DNA from 4 places in the Xenorhabdus siamensis genome. Region 2 is predicted to be linked to each of the others. Evidence: predicted binding sites of a transcription regulator. Region 2 holds the regulator's gene; each other region holds the start of a gene.

Region 1 (3,216 bases), on a different contig from region 2:
GGGGCTTCTGGCCCTACAATAGTGAGAGCAATATTATGGCCTTGAGCAAAGGCCAATAAACCATCAACATCTGTTGCGGCAATATCTACATTCTTTAGATTCGCTTCCAATGCTGTTCCAGCGTTACCCGGTGCGACATAAACTTGATTTGCCAGCGGAGATTGAGCTGCTTTCCACGCCAGTGCATGTTCCCTTCCGCCACTACCAATAATCAGTACATTCATCAGGTTCTCCTATTATAAAGCTCAGATAGGTTAATGGCGGAAATGACGCATACCAGTAAAAATCATGGCGATGCCATGCTCATCAGCAGCAGCAATCACTTCATCATCACGTATAGAGCCGCCAGGCTGGATCACACAACTCACTTCCACGGCTGCGGCAGCATCAATACCGTCTCGGAACGGGAAAAAAGCATCAGAAGCCATAGCACATCCCTGAACTTTCAGCCCTTCATCGGCTGCCTTAATTCCTGCGATCTTAGCTGAATAAACACGGCTCATCTGGCCTGCACCAATACCGATTGTCATATTATCTTTGGCATAAACAATGGCATTGGATTTAACAAACTTAGCGACTTTCCAGCAGAATAGCGCATCCTGCATTTCTTGTTCTGTTGGTTGACGTTTAGAAACTACCCGTAACTGAGCTTTCGTTACCATACCTAAGTCACGTTCTTGTACCAATAAACCACCATTGACACGTTTGAAATCTAACCCGGCAGCGGGTGAATACCATTCGCCACAGGACAGAACGCGGACATTTTGTTTGGTTGCCAGAATTGGCAAGGCTGCTTCATGAATAGTGGGTGCAATGATGACTTCAACAAACTGACGCTCAATGATAGCTCTGGCAGTATCTGCATCCAGTTCACGGTTAAAGGCAATAATTCCACCAAATGCTGAGGTAGGATCAGTTGTGAATGCACGCTCATAAGCTGTACGGATATTAGTTCCAATCGCAACGCCACAAGGATTGGCATGTTTGACAATCACGCAAGCAGGTTCTGAAAAGGTTTTCACGCACTCCAAAGCGGCATCGGTATCTGCGATATTATTGTAAGAGAGCGATTTGCCTTGTAGTTGTGTGGCTGTAGCAATAGAAGCTTCTTCTATATTCTCTTCTATATAGAAAGCAGCATCCTGATGACTATTCTCACCATAACGCATATCTTGCTTCTTGATGAAGTTCAGATTTAGCGTACGAGGGAATTTACCTGACGGTTGGTCGATTTCACCGTGATAAGCAGGAACCAGTTTGCCAAAATAGTTGGCGATCATGCTGTCATAAGCGGCTGTATGTTCAAATGCTTTAATAGCCAGATCGAAGCGGGTTGATTGAGTCAGAGAATTCTGATGGTTATCCATTTCCTCTATAATCTTATTATAATCCTGGCTATTGACAACAATAGCGACATCTTTATGGTTCTTGGCTGCGGAGCGAACCATGGTCGGGCCGCCAATATCGATATTCTCCACCGCATCTTCCAGAGAGCAATCCGGCTTCGCGACAGTTTGCGCGAAAGGGTAAAGGTTGACGACTACCATATTAATCGGTGCAATCTGGTGTTGCGCCATCACTGCATCATCTTGCCCGCGTCGACCAAGAATGCCGCCATGTACTTTAGGATGAAGTGTTTTCACTCTTCCATCCATCATTTCAGGAAAACCAGTATAGTCGGAAACTTCGGTAACATTCAGACCTGCTTCGGCCAGTAGATGTGCTGTTCCCCCTGTTGAAAGCAGTTCGACACCGCGATTGGATAAGGCCTTAGCAAATTCAACAATACCCGCTTTGTCAGAAACACTCAGCAGGGCACGATGGATTGGACGAAGCTGTTGCATTAGTGTGATCCCTTGGATTTCATCAAACAAGAATGTGCCATTAAAAAATTATGTGGTAATTTTTTCTGCTATGATTGTAACGCAAACGTTTGCGTGATGCTCGATAAATTTTATCGAAATATCCATCTGTTAATAACTTGTGTATAACTTCGTATAAGTCTGGGTTTTGCTGTGTAATTCAGCAAATGATAATTTTTTTCAAAAAAACTATTGTCAGCGCCAGAAAACACCCTATAATGCGCATCCGTTGTCACGACAAACACACAAATAAGTCGGGATGACAGGAGTGACAGGCCACGAAAATAAAGGCTTGACACGCTGAGAGGAAAGCGTAAGATACGCTGCCTCGCAACCCGGAACGTAGGTTCGGTTGCCCATGCTCTTTAACAAATTAATCAGACAATCTGTGTGGGCACTCGCAAGACACCGTCGAAAGCCGAAAGGCAAAAAGATTAAGTCTTGAAGAGTGACTGAACAGTTAATTCATTACGAACTAACAGTTTAATTCTTTGAGCAGCAAACTTTGAATTGAAGAGTTTGATCATGGCTCAGATTGAACGCTGGCGGCAGGCCTAACACATGCAAGTCGGGCGGCAGCGGGGGAAAGCGTGCTTTCCTGCCGGCGAGCGGCGGACGGGTGAGTAATGTCTGGGGATCTGCCCGATGGAGGGGGATAACCACTGGAAACGGTGGCTAATACCGCATAACCTCTGGGGAGCAAAGTGGGGGACCTTCGGGCCTCACGCCATCGGATGAACCCAGATGGGATTAGCTAGTAGGTGGGGTAAGGGCTCACCTAGGCGACGATCCCTAGCTGGTCTGAGAGGATGACCAGCCACACTGGGACTGAGACACGGCCCAGACTCCTACGGGAGGCAGCAGTGGGGAATATTGCACAATGGGCGGCAGCCTGATGCAGCCATGCCGCGTGTATGAAGAAGGCCTTCGGGTTGTAAAGTACTTTCAGCGGGGAGGAAGGCGTGAAGTTGAATACACTTTGCGATTGACGTTACCCGCAGAAGAAGCACCGGCTAACTCCGTGCCAGCAGCCGCGGTAATACGGAGGGTGCAAGCGTTAATCGGAATTACTGGGCGTAAAGCGCACGCAGGCGGTCCATTAAGTTAGATGTGAAATCCCCGGGCTTAACCTGGGAATGGCATCTAAGACTGGTGGGCTAGAGTCTCGTAGAGGGGGGTAGAATTCCACGTGTAGCGGTGAAATGCGTAGAGATGTGGAGGAATACCGGTGGCGAAGGCGGCCCCCTGGACGAAGACTGACGCTCAGGTGCGAAAGCGTGGGGAGCAAACAGGATTAGATACCCTGGTAGTCCACGCCGTAAACGATGTCGATTTGGAGGTTGTGCCCCTGAGG
Region 2 (3,216 bases):
GTTATCCAAAGTATTCCTAAACAGCTAAGACAAAACAGAGACAAACCGGTAAGAAGAACAGGTTTTCTTCCCAGACGATCAGATAATTGCCCCCATAAAAGCTGGGCAACAGCAAAACCAGCAAGAAAAACGCTGAGGCTTGCACTAATAGCTCCTTCTGATGTACCTAAGTCTTTTGCCATGGCATCAAAAGCGGGCAGATACATATCAATAGCTAAGTAGCCAAGCATACTTAGGCCAGCGAGATAAAACATAAATGGTACAGGGTTTTTATTTGTAGTCATTGTGTCAATAAATCGATGTGATAATTGATAAGAAAATATATGGCTTATTTTATATGGCGTATTTTTTGCTTGTGAAACGGTATTATTTGCATAATGCTGTGAAAAAAATTAAAAGGAAGAAATATGTGGTCTGAATATTCTCTGGAAGTTGTTGATGCTGTAGCCAGAACAGGAAGTTTCAGTGCAGCTGCATCAGAGCTTCACCGCGTACCTTCTGCCATCAGTTATACAATAAAACAACTTGAAGAATGGTTGGCAGTGCCCTTATTTGAACGCCGCCATCGCGATGTGGAATTGACTGGAGCAGGAGTTATCTTTGTAAAGGAAGCGCGTTCTGTTATCAAAAAAATGTATCATACTCGTCATCAATGTCAGCAAGTGGCGAATGGTTGGCGTGGGCAGCTCAGTATCGCTGTTGATCAAGTGGTGAAACCAGAACGGACACGCCAGCTTATTCTGGATTTTTACCGCCATTTTCCAGATATCGAGTTATTTATTTATCCTGAGGTTTTTAATGGGGTATGGGATGCACTGGTGGATGGGCGCGTTGATGTTGCTATTGGTGCCACTCGCGCTTCTCCGGTCGGGGAACGATATAGTTTCAGGGATATGGGATTTATGCCGTGGCTATGTGTTGTCAGCCCTGAGCATGAGTTAACTTCTATAACAGAAAGATTAAATGATGACCAATTGAGGGCTTATCCTAGCTTGTGCCTTGAAGATACTTCACGTAATTTGCCCAAGCGTAATACATGGGCTTTGGATAATCAACGGCGGTTAGTTGTCCCTGATTGGAATGCGGGGTTGGCTTGTCTGATGGATGGGCTGTGTGTGGGAATGGTGCCTAAACATCGTGCTTTGCCGCTTATTCGTCGAGGAAAACTCAGCTTGCTTGAACTTGAACAACCATTACCTGATAGCCCATGTTGCCTGACATGGTCGCAAAAAAGCCATTCACCTGCATTAAGCTGGTTGCTTGATTATCTTGGAGATAGTGCAACACTCAATGCTGAATGGCTACAAGAGGATTAATTGTTAACGACGATAATCAATGAAAGGGCCATCTGCAACAGAGCGACGCTCAACAAGGCGCGGATGGACTTCGATAGTTTGTGCATCTTCACGTTTATTAATGATCCTATCAAGTAACGTGGAAAAAGCCATCTGCCCCAGACGCTCTTTAGGCTGATGAATCGTTGTCAGCGCTGGTGTGAAATAACGGGCATTGCGAATATTATCATAACCAATAACGGAGATATCTTGTGGAACACGTAACCCCATCTCGTCAGCCGCACAGATAGCCCCCATCGCCATCACATCTCCTCCACAAAACACGGCCGTAGGGCGGTGTTTTTGGCTTAAGATTTTATACATCGCCTGATAACCAGATTCAGGCTCAAAATCCCCCTGAACAATCCATTCTTCCCGAATAGTGATATTTGCTTCTTTCAACGCCTTGAGGAAACCTTGATGACGTCCGCCTCCGGTATTTCTGGCCAATGATCCGGGAATAGCAGCAATATCACGGTGACCACGTTCAATCAGATATCGACCGGCCAAGTAACCACCATGGAAGGCATTATCGATAATTGCGTCAGTGAAATCTCCTCTGGACTCACCCCAATCCATGACTACCATGGGAATGTTGCGATAGTCTTCCAGCATTCCCAATAATGGTTGGGGATATTCAGAACACATAACCAGTAAACCATCGACGCGTTTTTGTGCCAGCATAGCAAGATAAGCTTTTTGTTTGTCGAGATTGTTATGGGAATTACATAAAATCAAAGTATAACCTTTGCTATAACAACTATTTTCGACAGACTCAATGATTTCAGCAAAATAAGGTGCTTCACTTGATGTTGCCAGTAGTCCGATAGATTTGGTGTGATTAACCTTCAAGCTACGGGCAACGGCACTGGGAGAATAATTCAGTTCTTTAATGGCAGCCCACACTGTGGCCTTTGTATCTTCGGCGACGAAACGGGTTTTATTGATAACATGGGATACGGTTGTGGTTGAAACACCAGCGCGTTTGGCCACATCTTTAATCGTTGCCATGATAAAAAGGACTCCTGACCTTAGGTCTAAATTTGTATACCCTTCATCTGGATATAGATCTTTGTTAATCATTTGCCAGTATTATATTTATATATAGGAAGATAACTGACACTAATTTAGTGATAAACCCTGAATTTTGTCTGATCTAGCGCAAAAGTGAAAGTAGTAATCAATGCTATAAAGTATATGCATTAAATACCACAGTGTGGTTTTTTTTAACCTCTGAGGTAAATAGCCAAACAAAATTTATGGTGTCGCGGAGTCTTAATTTTCATGGTGAGGATGGCTTATGGATACAGATCTGAAATTGGGATTATTGACCGCTTGTAGTGCATTAATCATGATTGTTTTTCTGGGGGGACTTTGCCTGATCTAATCAAGGTCAGGAAACCATATCAAGGTGAAATGCTGTCTGTTTTACTTTAGCGGCAAGTAAAGGTAAGTTTTTCACTATTCAAGGGGCACTTACTAAATGAAATTAAGTGTGTTGGATCGGAAAAACTTACCCTTGTCATTTTAACTGGCGGGTTAATTAAGCCAGATTTTCTTCCACAAATTTCCAGTTAACCAGAGCCCAGAAATGCTCCAGATATTGAGGACGTGCATTGCGGTAATCGATGTAATAGGCATGTTCCCATACGTCAACAGTCAGAACTGGCTTATCTTCACCAGTCAATGGAGTTGCTGCGTTGGAGGTATTGACGATAGCCAGACTGCCGTCGGCTTTTTTAACCAGCCATGTCCAGCCAGAACCGAAGTTTTTCAGTGCTGCATCAGTAAGTTGCTGTTTAAACTCAGCAAAAGAACCGAAAGAATTATTGATAGCTTCTGCAACTTTACCAGTTGGTTCACCACCACCATTTGGTGACAG
Region 3 (3,216 bases), on a different contig from region 2:
GTAAGATCAACGGTTGTTGAGAAACGCCTAACCCCACAGCCAGTGACAAGGCGATGATCATAATGGCACGTCGATTTAATGGTTCACGGGAAACAATTCTGACACCAGATGCGGCAATCGTACCGAACATCACAATAGTCGCGCCACCTAATACCGGTTCAGGAATATGCTGTACAAAACTTGCTACTGCCGGGAACAGCCCTAATAGAATCAGCATGGAAGCAATAATGTAACCGACATAGCGGCTGGCAACACCAGTCAGTTGGATTACTCCATTATTCTGGCCAAAGCAGGAGTTCGGGAATGTATTAAATACAGCAGAAACCATCGAATTGATACCATTTGCCAATACACCTCCCTTAATGCGCCTCATGTACAACGGTCCGCTGACAGGTTGTTCGGAAACATCTGAAGTTGCTGTAATATCACCAATTGTCTCCAGTGACGTCACCATAAAAATCAGGACAAGTGGGATCAACAATTTCCAGTCAAAAGAGAGCCCATAATACAGCGGAGAAGGAACAGTGATAATTGGTTTGTCTTCTGTTGTGGTTGAATGGGGTAGCATCTCCATATACCAAGCGACTAAGTACCCTACTGTCATGGCAATAACCAGAGATGCAATCCGTAAATAGGGATTATGTTGGCGATTCAGCAGTACGATAATGGCAAGAACAATGCCCGCCAGTAAAAGGTTTTCGGGGGCACCAAACGTACCTTGTTGAATAGCGGTATAACCGCCGCCGATAGAAGTTAACCCAACCTGAATCAGTGACAGACCAATAATCATCACAACAATGCCGGAAACTAGAGGTGTGATGATTTTTCTGGCCAGATGCAGTATGCGGGAAAGAAATATCTCAGTGGTTGCTGCAAGCATCAACGTACCAAACAGGGCAGCCATCATTGTTGGAATATCGGCTCCTCCATTTTTCAGGGCCAGGCCACCCATGATAAGAGGAGCTACAAAATTAAAACTGGTTCCTTGAATGGAAAGCAAACCTGAGCCAATTGGCCCCCAGGAACGGATTTGGATAAGTGAGGCCAACCCTGAAGCAAACAGAGACATGCTGATAATGCGTTGTGTATCTTGTTCGGGAAGCCCAAGAGCTTGACAGATCAATATCGCTGGTGTGATGACAGCGACAAACATTGCCAGCAGATGCTGACAGGCGGCAAACAGAGCATGTGGAAGAGGTGGCTTATCTTCCAGACGGTAAATTAATTCGCTACCCGATTTTTCGGGGGTTTCTGATGATGAGTGTTCGTGGGTTGAGGTAACCATGATGTGGAGTTTCGAGTCAACAAAAAACATATTTTATTGATCTGGTTTATAAAAGCAATCGTTTGCGTTAGATTTTACCTATGGGTTATAACTTTATTTCGTCACATTTTTAAATGTTTTATCTTGTGTTTATCAGTAATTTTTTTTCTAATCCAACCCTTACCTGCTCTTGGCGTTTTTATAGGATGATTATAACGTCGCATTAAATTCACATAATTTTAACAATAGATGGGGTACATAAATGTATCATTTGGATATTTATGGCACGCTCGTTGCGGCCACACTTGTTTTGCTCTTGGGAAGAAAACTCGTACAGTCAATTTCATTTTTTGAGAAGTATACGATCCCGGAGCCGGTCGCAGGTGGCTTGCTGGTTGCTTTTGTTCTGCTGATAGTTAAACAGTCCACGGGTTGGGAAGTCGGCTTTGATTTATCCCTCAAAGATCCTCTTATGTTGGCGTTCTTCGCTACTGTAGGCTTAAACGCTAACCTTGCCAGTCTGAAAGCAGGTGGAAAATCCTTGGTAATCTTTATCGTTGTCGTTGTGGGCTTACTGTTGGTGCAAAACACAGTGGGGATTGCATTGGCGAAAATACTTGGGCTTGATCCATTGATGGGGCTGTTGGCTGGTTCAATCACCCTTTCAGGAGGACACGGAACTGGTGCTGCTTGGGGTAAGGTATTTACTGAACGTTATGGTTTTGAGAATGCCACTGAAGTCGCAATGGCATGTGCAACATTTGGTTTAATACTGGGAGGCCTGATTGGTGGCCCTGTTGCCCGTCTGTTGGTAAGAAATAACAAAACACCTGGCCTGGAAGCTGAAGATACTGAAGTTCCGACTGCGTTTGAAAAACCCTATACCGGCCGTTTAATTACACCATTAGTGATGCTCGAAACCATCGCTTTAATATCTATCTGTTTGTTAGCGGGTAGCTATCTTGAAAAGGTTCTGGAAGGTACGCTCTTTTTGCCAACCTTTGTGTGTGTTCTGTTTACCGGGGTGATACTCAGTAATGGCTTGTCCTTGCTTGGTTTTTATCGGGTATTTGACCGGGCAGTGTCAGTGCTAGGTAACGTCAGTTTGTCTCTCTTCCTGGCAATGGCATTGATGAGTCTTAAATTGTGGCAACTGGCGTCCCTTGCGCTACCGATGTTGGTGATCCTTGCTATACAAACAGTGGTTATGGCTCTGTACGCTATTTTCGTCACTTACAGAGTGATGGGTAAAAATTATGATGCGGCGATATTGTCAGCCGGTCACTGTGGTTTTGGTTTGGGTGCCACACCAACGGCGATTGCAAATATGCAGGCGATTACTGACCGCTTTGGGCCATCACATGTGGCGTTTTTGCTCGTACCGATGGTAGGTGCATTCTTTATTGATATCGTTAATTCAGCCGTTATCAAGATTTATCTGTTATTACCAGTATTTCCATCTGTAGCAGGCTAACTTAACTCACCTTTGCTTTTGCCTGATATCTTGGCTAAATATGCCGCTGAAATTATCAGCGGCATATTTTTAATTATCTTATAAGCATGATAACTCATTGATTAGGCATGACTGTATTGCGAACGGTCGGACAGCCAGCGTTCAATCAGTGCTTTGGCATGTTCAGGATAGTGCTGGTGGATATAGCGGGCAATACGTTGCACTTCGGGGAGCATTCCCTGATCCCTTAATAAATCGGCAATCCTAAATTCGACGTTACCAGTCTGACGCGTACCAAGCAGTTCACCTGGTCCTCGAATTTCCAGATCTCTTTGGGCGATGACAAAACCATCATTACTATCCCGTAGGACTTGCAGACGTATTTTGGCTGTATTGGTCAGCGGTGTCTTATAGAGCAGGACACAGTGGGAAGCGACTGCTCCACGCCCGACGCGGCCACGGAGCTGGTGTAATTGAGCCAGCCCTAACCGTTCGGGGT
Region 4 (3,216 bases), on a different contig from region 2:
CCGTAACATTACGAACATAGGTCAAATCATAGCCTAAATAACGCAGGTAACGGGAAATGACGTCAAAAGCAACAAAGGTTCTGCCATGACCAATATGACACAGATCATAAATGGTGATGCCACACACGTACATGCCCACTTTCCCTTTATGGATCGGCTTAAATTCTTCTTTTTGGCGACTGAGAGTATTGAAAATTTTTAGCATCGGTGGATTTTCCGTAAAAATTGATGTACGTGTAATAAAAAACAAAAGCGAACAAATCCGCTGATTATAGGCTTCCTTATCAGATATATAAATAAACTATAATATGAAAAGCCAAGTCGGCTATTTCACCCTGATATGGTGAGCTTTGCAAGCACTGCGATCTGCCTTGTTCACATGAGATTGCAGAGTACTGACTCAAGATCACAGATATGGTATAAAAGCCCTTGTTCCGAACACCCTAGAATATTAGGGTCAATCAAAACTATTATTAGGATTTCTATTATGGTGACTTTTCATACCAATTTCGGCGATATCGTAATTAATACTTTCGCCGAAAAAGCGCCTGTAACTGTTAAAAATTTCTTGAATTACTGCCGTGAAGGCTTCTATGACAACACTATTTTTCACCGCGTCATCAATGGCTTCATGATTCAAGGTGGTGGTTTTGAACCTGGTATGAAGCAAAAAACGACTCAATCCCCTATCCAGAACGAAGCCAATAATGGCCTGAAGAATAGTCGTGGTACTATCGCAATGGCACGTACCAATGATCCACATTCTGCAACAGCTCAATTTTTCATCAACGTTGTTGATAATGATTTCCTGAATTTCCGCTCAGAACGCCCAGACGGTTGGGGTTACTGTGTATTTGCTGAAGTTGTGGAAGGTATGGATGTAGTTGATAAAATCAAAGGTGTTTCCACTGGCCGCAGCGGTATGCACCAAGATGTACCACACGAAGATGTGATCATTGAACGTGTTACTGTCAGCGAATAATTATTTATACAATATCCAGTTAGAGAATAGTTAATCGTTACATGAGTACACTGTTTATTGCAGACTTGCACCTCAGTGAACAAGAACCGGCAATTACTGCCGGTTTTCTGCGTTTTTTACGTGAGGATGCAATTCATGCCGAAAGACTGTATATCCTCGGTGATTTTTTTGATTACTGGATTGGCGATGATGATCCCAATCCTCTGCATACTGAAATAGCCCAGGCACTTAATACACTGAGACAAAAAGGAGTTTCGTGCTATTTTCTTCATGGTAACCGTGATTTTTTGTTAAGTTCCCGGTTTGCCAAAGAGAGTGGCTTGATTCTGCTGCCGCAAGAAAAGATATTGGAATTATACGGTAAACGTATTCTGATCTTGCACGGTGATACACTCTGCACTGATGACGCAGGTTATCAACAATATCGTAAACGAGTACATACCCCTTGGATCCAGCGGCTGTTTTTACTTCTTCCCTTGTTTATTCGGCTAAAAATTGCAGCCAAAATGCGGGCCGGAAGCCAATATGCTAATAGGCAGAAATCCGAATCAATCATGGATGTCAACCAACAGACTGTTATTGAACATTTTAACCAATATCAGGTTGATTGGATGATCCACGGACATACTCATCGTCCAGCGATCCATGATATCCAAATCAACGGTAAAACCGTGCATCGTGGTGTATTAGGAGCCTGGCATAATCAAGGTTCAATGTTTAAAGTGACAGAGGCATCTATTGAACTGATATTTTTCCCTTTTTGAATTCTCTGATCTTTTTCTAGAAAAATCGGTAAATCAAGCAACGCAAACGTTTTCCTTATGCAATTCGCATGATATGATCCGCCGCCTTACAATATTATTTTGATATTGGTTCTGGTGGACATCCAATACAGGAGCATCTGATTTATGACGGCAAGCCCTGATCCCCAAAAAGCTATTTCCACAACAACGGTTACCTTTACAGCAAATAGGCCACATCATGCCAAAATTGCTATTGTCATGGGGTCAAAGAGTGACTGGGCAACAATGCAACATGCAGCCGATGTTTTAACTTCCCTTGATATTCCTTTCCATGTTGAAATTGTTTCGGCGCACCGAACACCCGATAAACTTTTCCATTTTGCCGAACAGGCGAAAACAAACGGTTTCGATGTAATTATTGCGGGTGCAGGTGGCGCAGCTCATCTGCCGGGAATGCTGGCAGCTAAGACCTTAGTTCCTGTATTGGGTGTCCCTGTGCAGAGTGCTGCTCTGAGTGGTGTTGATAGTCTCTACTCCATCGTCCAAATGCCAAAAGGCATACCAGTTGGTACGCTAGCTATCGGCAAAGCGGGAGCAGCAAATGCAGCATTGTTGGCGGCTCAGGTATTAGCATTACATGATGATGCCCTATTCCAACGTCTGTCAGATTGGCGTCAGGCACAAACTCAGGATGTTTTGGATAACCCAGATCCACGGGAGGATGCATGAAGCCCGTTTGTGTATTGGGAAATGGTCAGTTAGGCAGAATGCTACGTCAAGCCGGTGAACCATTGGGAATAGCAGTCTATCCGATTGGGCTGAATGCTGAACCAGAATCTGTTCCCTATCAGAGCAGTATCATCACCGCTGAAATTGAACGTTGGCCTGAGACAGACTTAACCCGTGAACTCGCTCACCACAATGCTTTTATTAACCGTGATATTTTTCCTCAACTGGCTGATCGCCTACCACAAAAGCAACTCCTGGATAATCTTGGGTTAGCGACAGCTCCGTGGAAGTTATTAGCTGATACCAGCCAATGGCCGCAGTTGTTTAACGAGTTAGGTGATTTCATTATCGTTAAACGCCGTACAGGAGGTTATGATGGCCGGGGTCAATGGCGTATCCGACCGGGTGATGAAGCTGCATTGCCGCCCGAAATTTACGGTGAATGTATTGTGGAGCAAGGTATTCCATTTTCAGGGGAAGTTTCACTGGTTGGTGCCCGTAACGCTCAGGGTAAATCGGTATTTTATCCACTGACCCATAATCTACATCAGGAAGGTATCTTACGTACAAGTGTTGCCTTGCCAAATGCACATCATCAATTACAACAACAAGCAGAAAAAATGCTGTCCATCATCATGGATCATCTGAATTATATTGGTGTCATGGCAATGGAGTGCTTTATTGTTGGTAATGATTTGCTGATTAATGAGCTGGCACCACGGGTACACAATAGCGGTCACTGGACACAAAATGGCGCTTCCA

The links. The regulator PurR, encoded in region 2, represses purine synthesis genes. The targets are predictions, from matches to a motif close to CANGCAAACGTTTGCNTG.
Region 1: a site for PurR is predicted at 1,923-1,940, ahead of purH (bifunctional phosphoribosylaminoimidazolecarboxamide formyltransferase/IMP cyclohydrolase). Genes of this name have one in related genera too.
Region 3: a site for PurR is predicted at 1,337-1,354, ahead of AAC852_RS05320 (nucleobase:cation symporter-2 family protein). Genes of this name have one in related genera too.
Region 4: a site for PurR is predicted at 1,786-1,803, ahead of purE (5-(carboxyamino)imidazole ribonucleotide mutase). Genes of this name have one in related genera too.

The regions. Positions count from the first base shown of each region.
Region 1 covers NZ_JBBMXE010000005.1:477,995-481,210, forward strand. Annotated here, with positions in the region: gene purD (phosphoribosylamine--glycine ligase) at 1-224, opposite strand, end outside; gene purH (bifunctional phosphoribosylaminoimidazolecarboxamide formyltransferase/IMP cyclohydrolase) at 255-1,844, opposite strand; rRNA gene AAC852_RS06015 (16S ribosomal RNA) at 2,370-3,216, shown strand, end outside.
Region 2 covers NZ_JBBMXE010000007.1:260,818-264,033, reverse strand. Annotated here, with positions in the region: gene punC (purine nucleoside transporter PunC) at 1-284, opposite strand, end outside; gene punR (DNA-binding transcriptional activator PunR) at 408-1,316, shown strand; gene purR (HTH-type transcriptional repressor PurR) at 1,320-2,345, opposite strand; gene sodB (superoxide dismutase [Fe]) at 2,878-3,216, opposite strand, start outside.
Region 3 covers NZ_JBBMXE010000005.1:308,203-311,418, forward strand. Annotated here, with positions in the region: gene AAC852_RS05320 (nucleobase:cation symporter-2 family protein) at 1-1,285, opposite strand, end outside; gene gltS (sodium/glutamate symporter) at 1,527-2,738, shown strand; gene recG (ATP-dependent DNA helicase RecG) at 2,840-3,216, opposite strand, start outside.
Region 4 covers NZ_JBBMXE010000022.1:36,704-39,919, reverse strand. Annotated here, with positions in the region: gene cysS (cysteine--tRNA ligase) at 1-205, opposite strand, end outside; gene ppiB (peptidylprolyl isomerase B) at 488-982, shown strand; gene lpxH (UDP-2,3-diacylglucosamine diphosphatase) at 1,024-1,746, shown strand; gene purE (5-(carboxyamino)imidazole ribonucleotide mutase) at 1,891-2,454, shown strand; gene purK (5-(carboxyamino)imidazole ribonucleotide synthase) at 2,451-3,216, shown strand, end outside.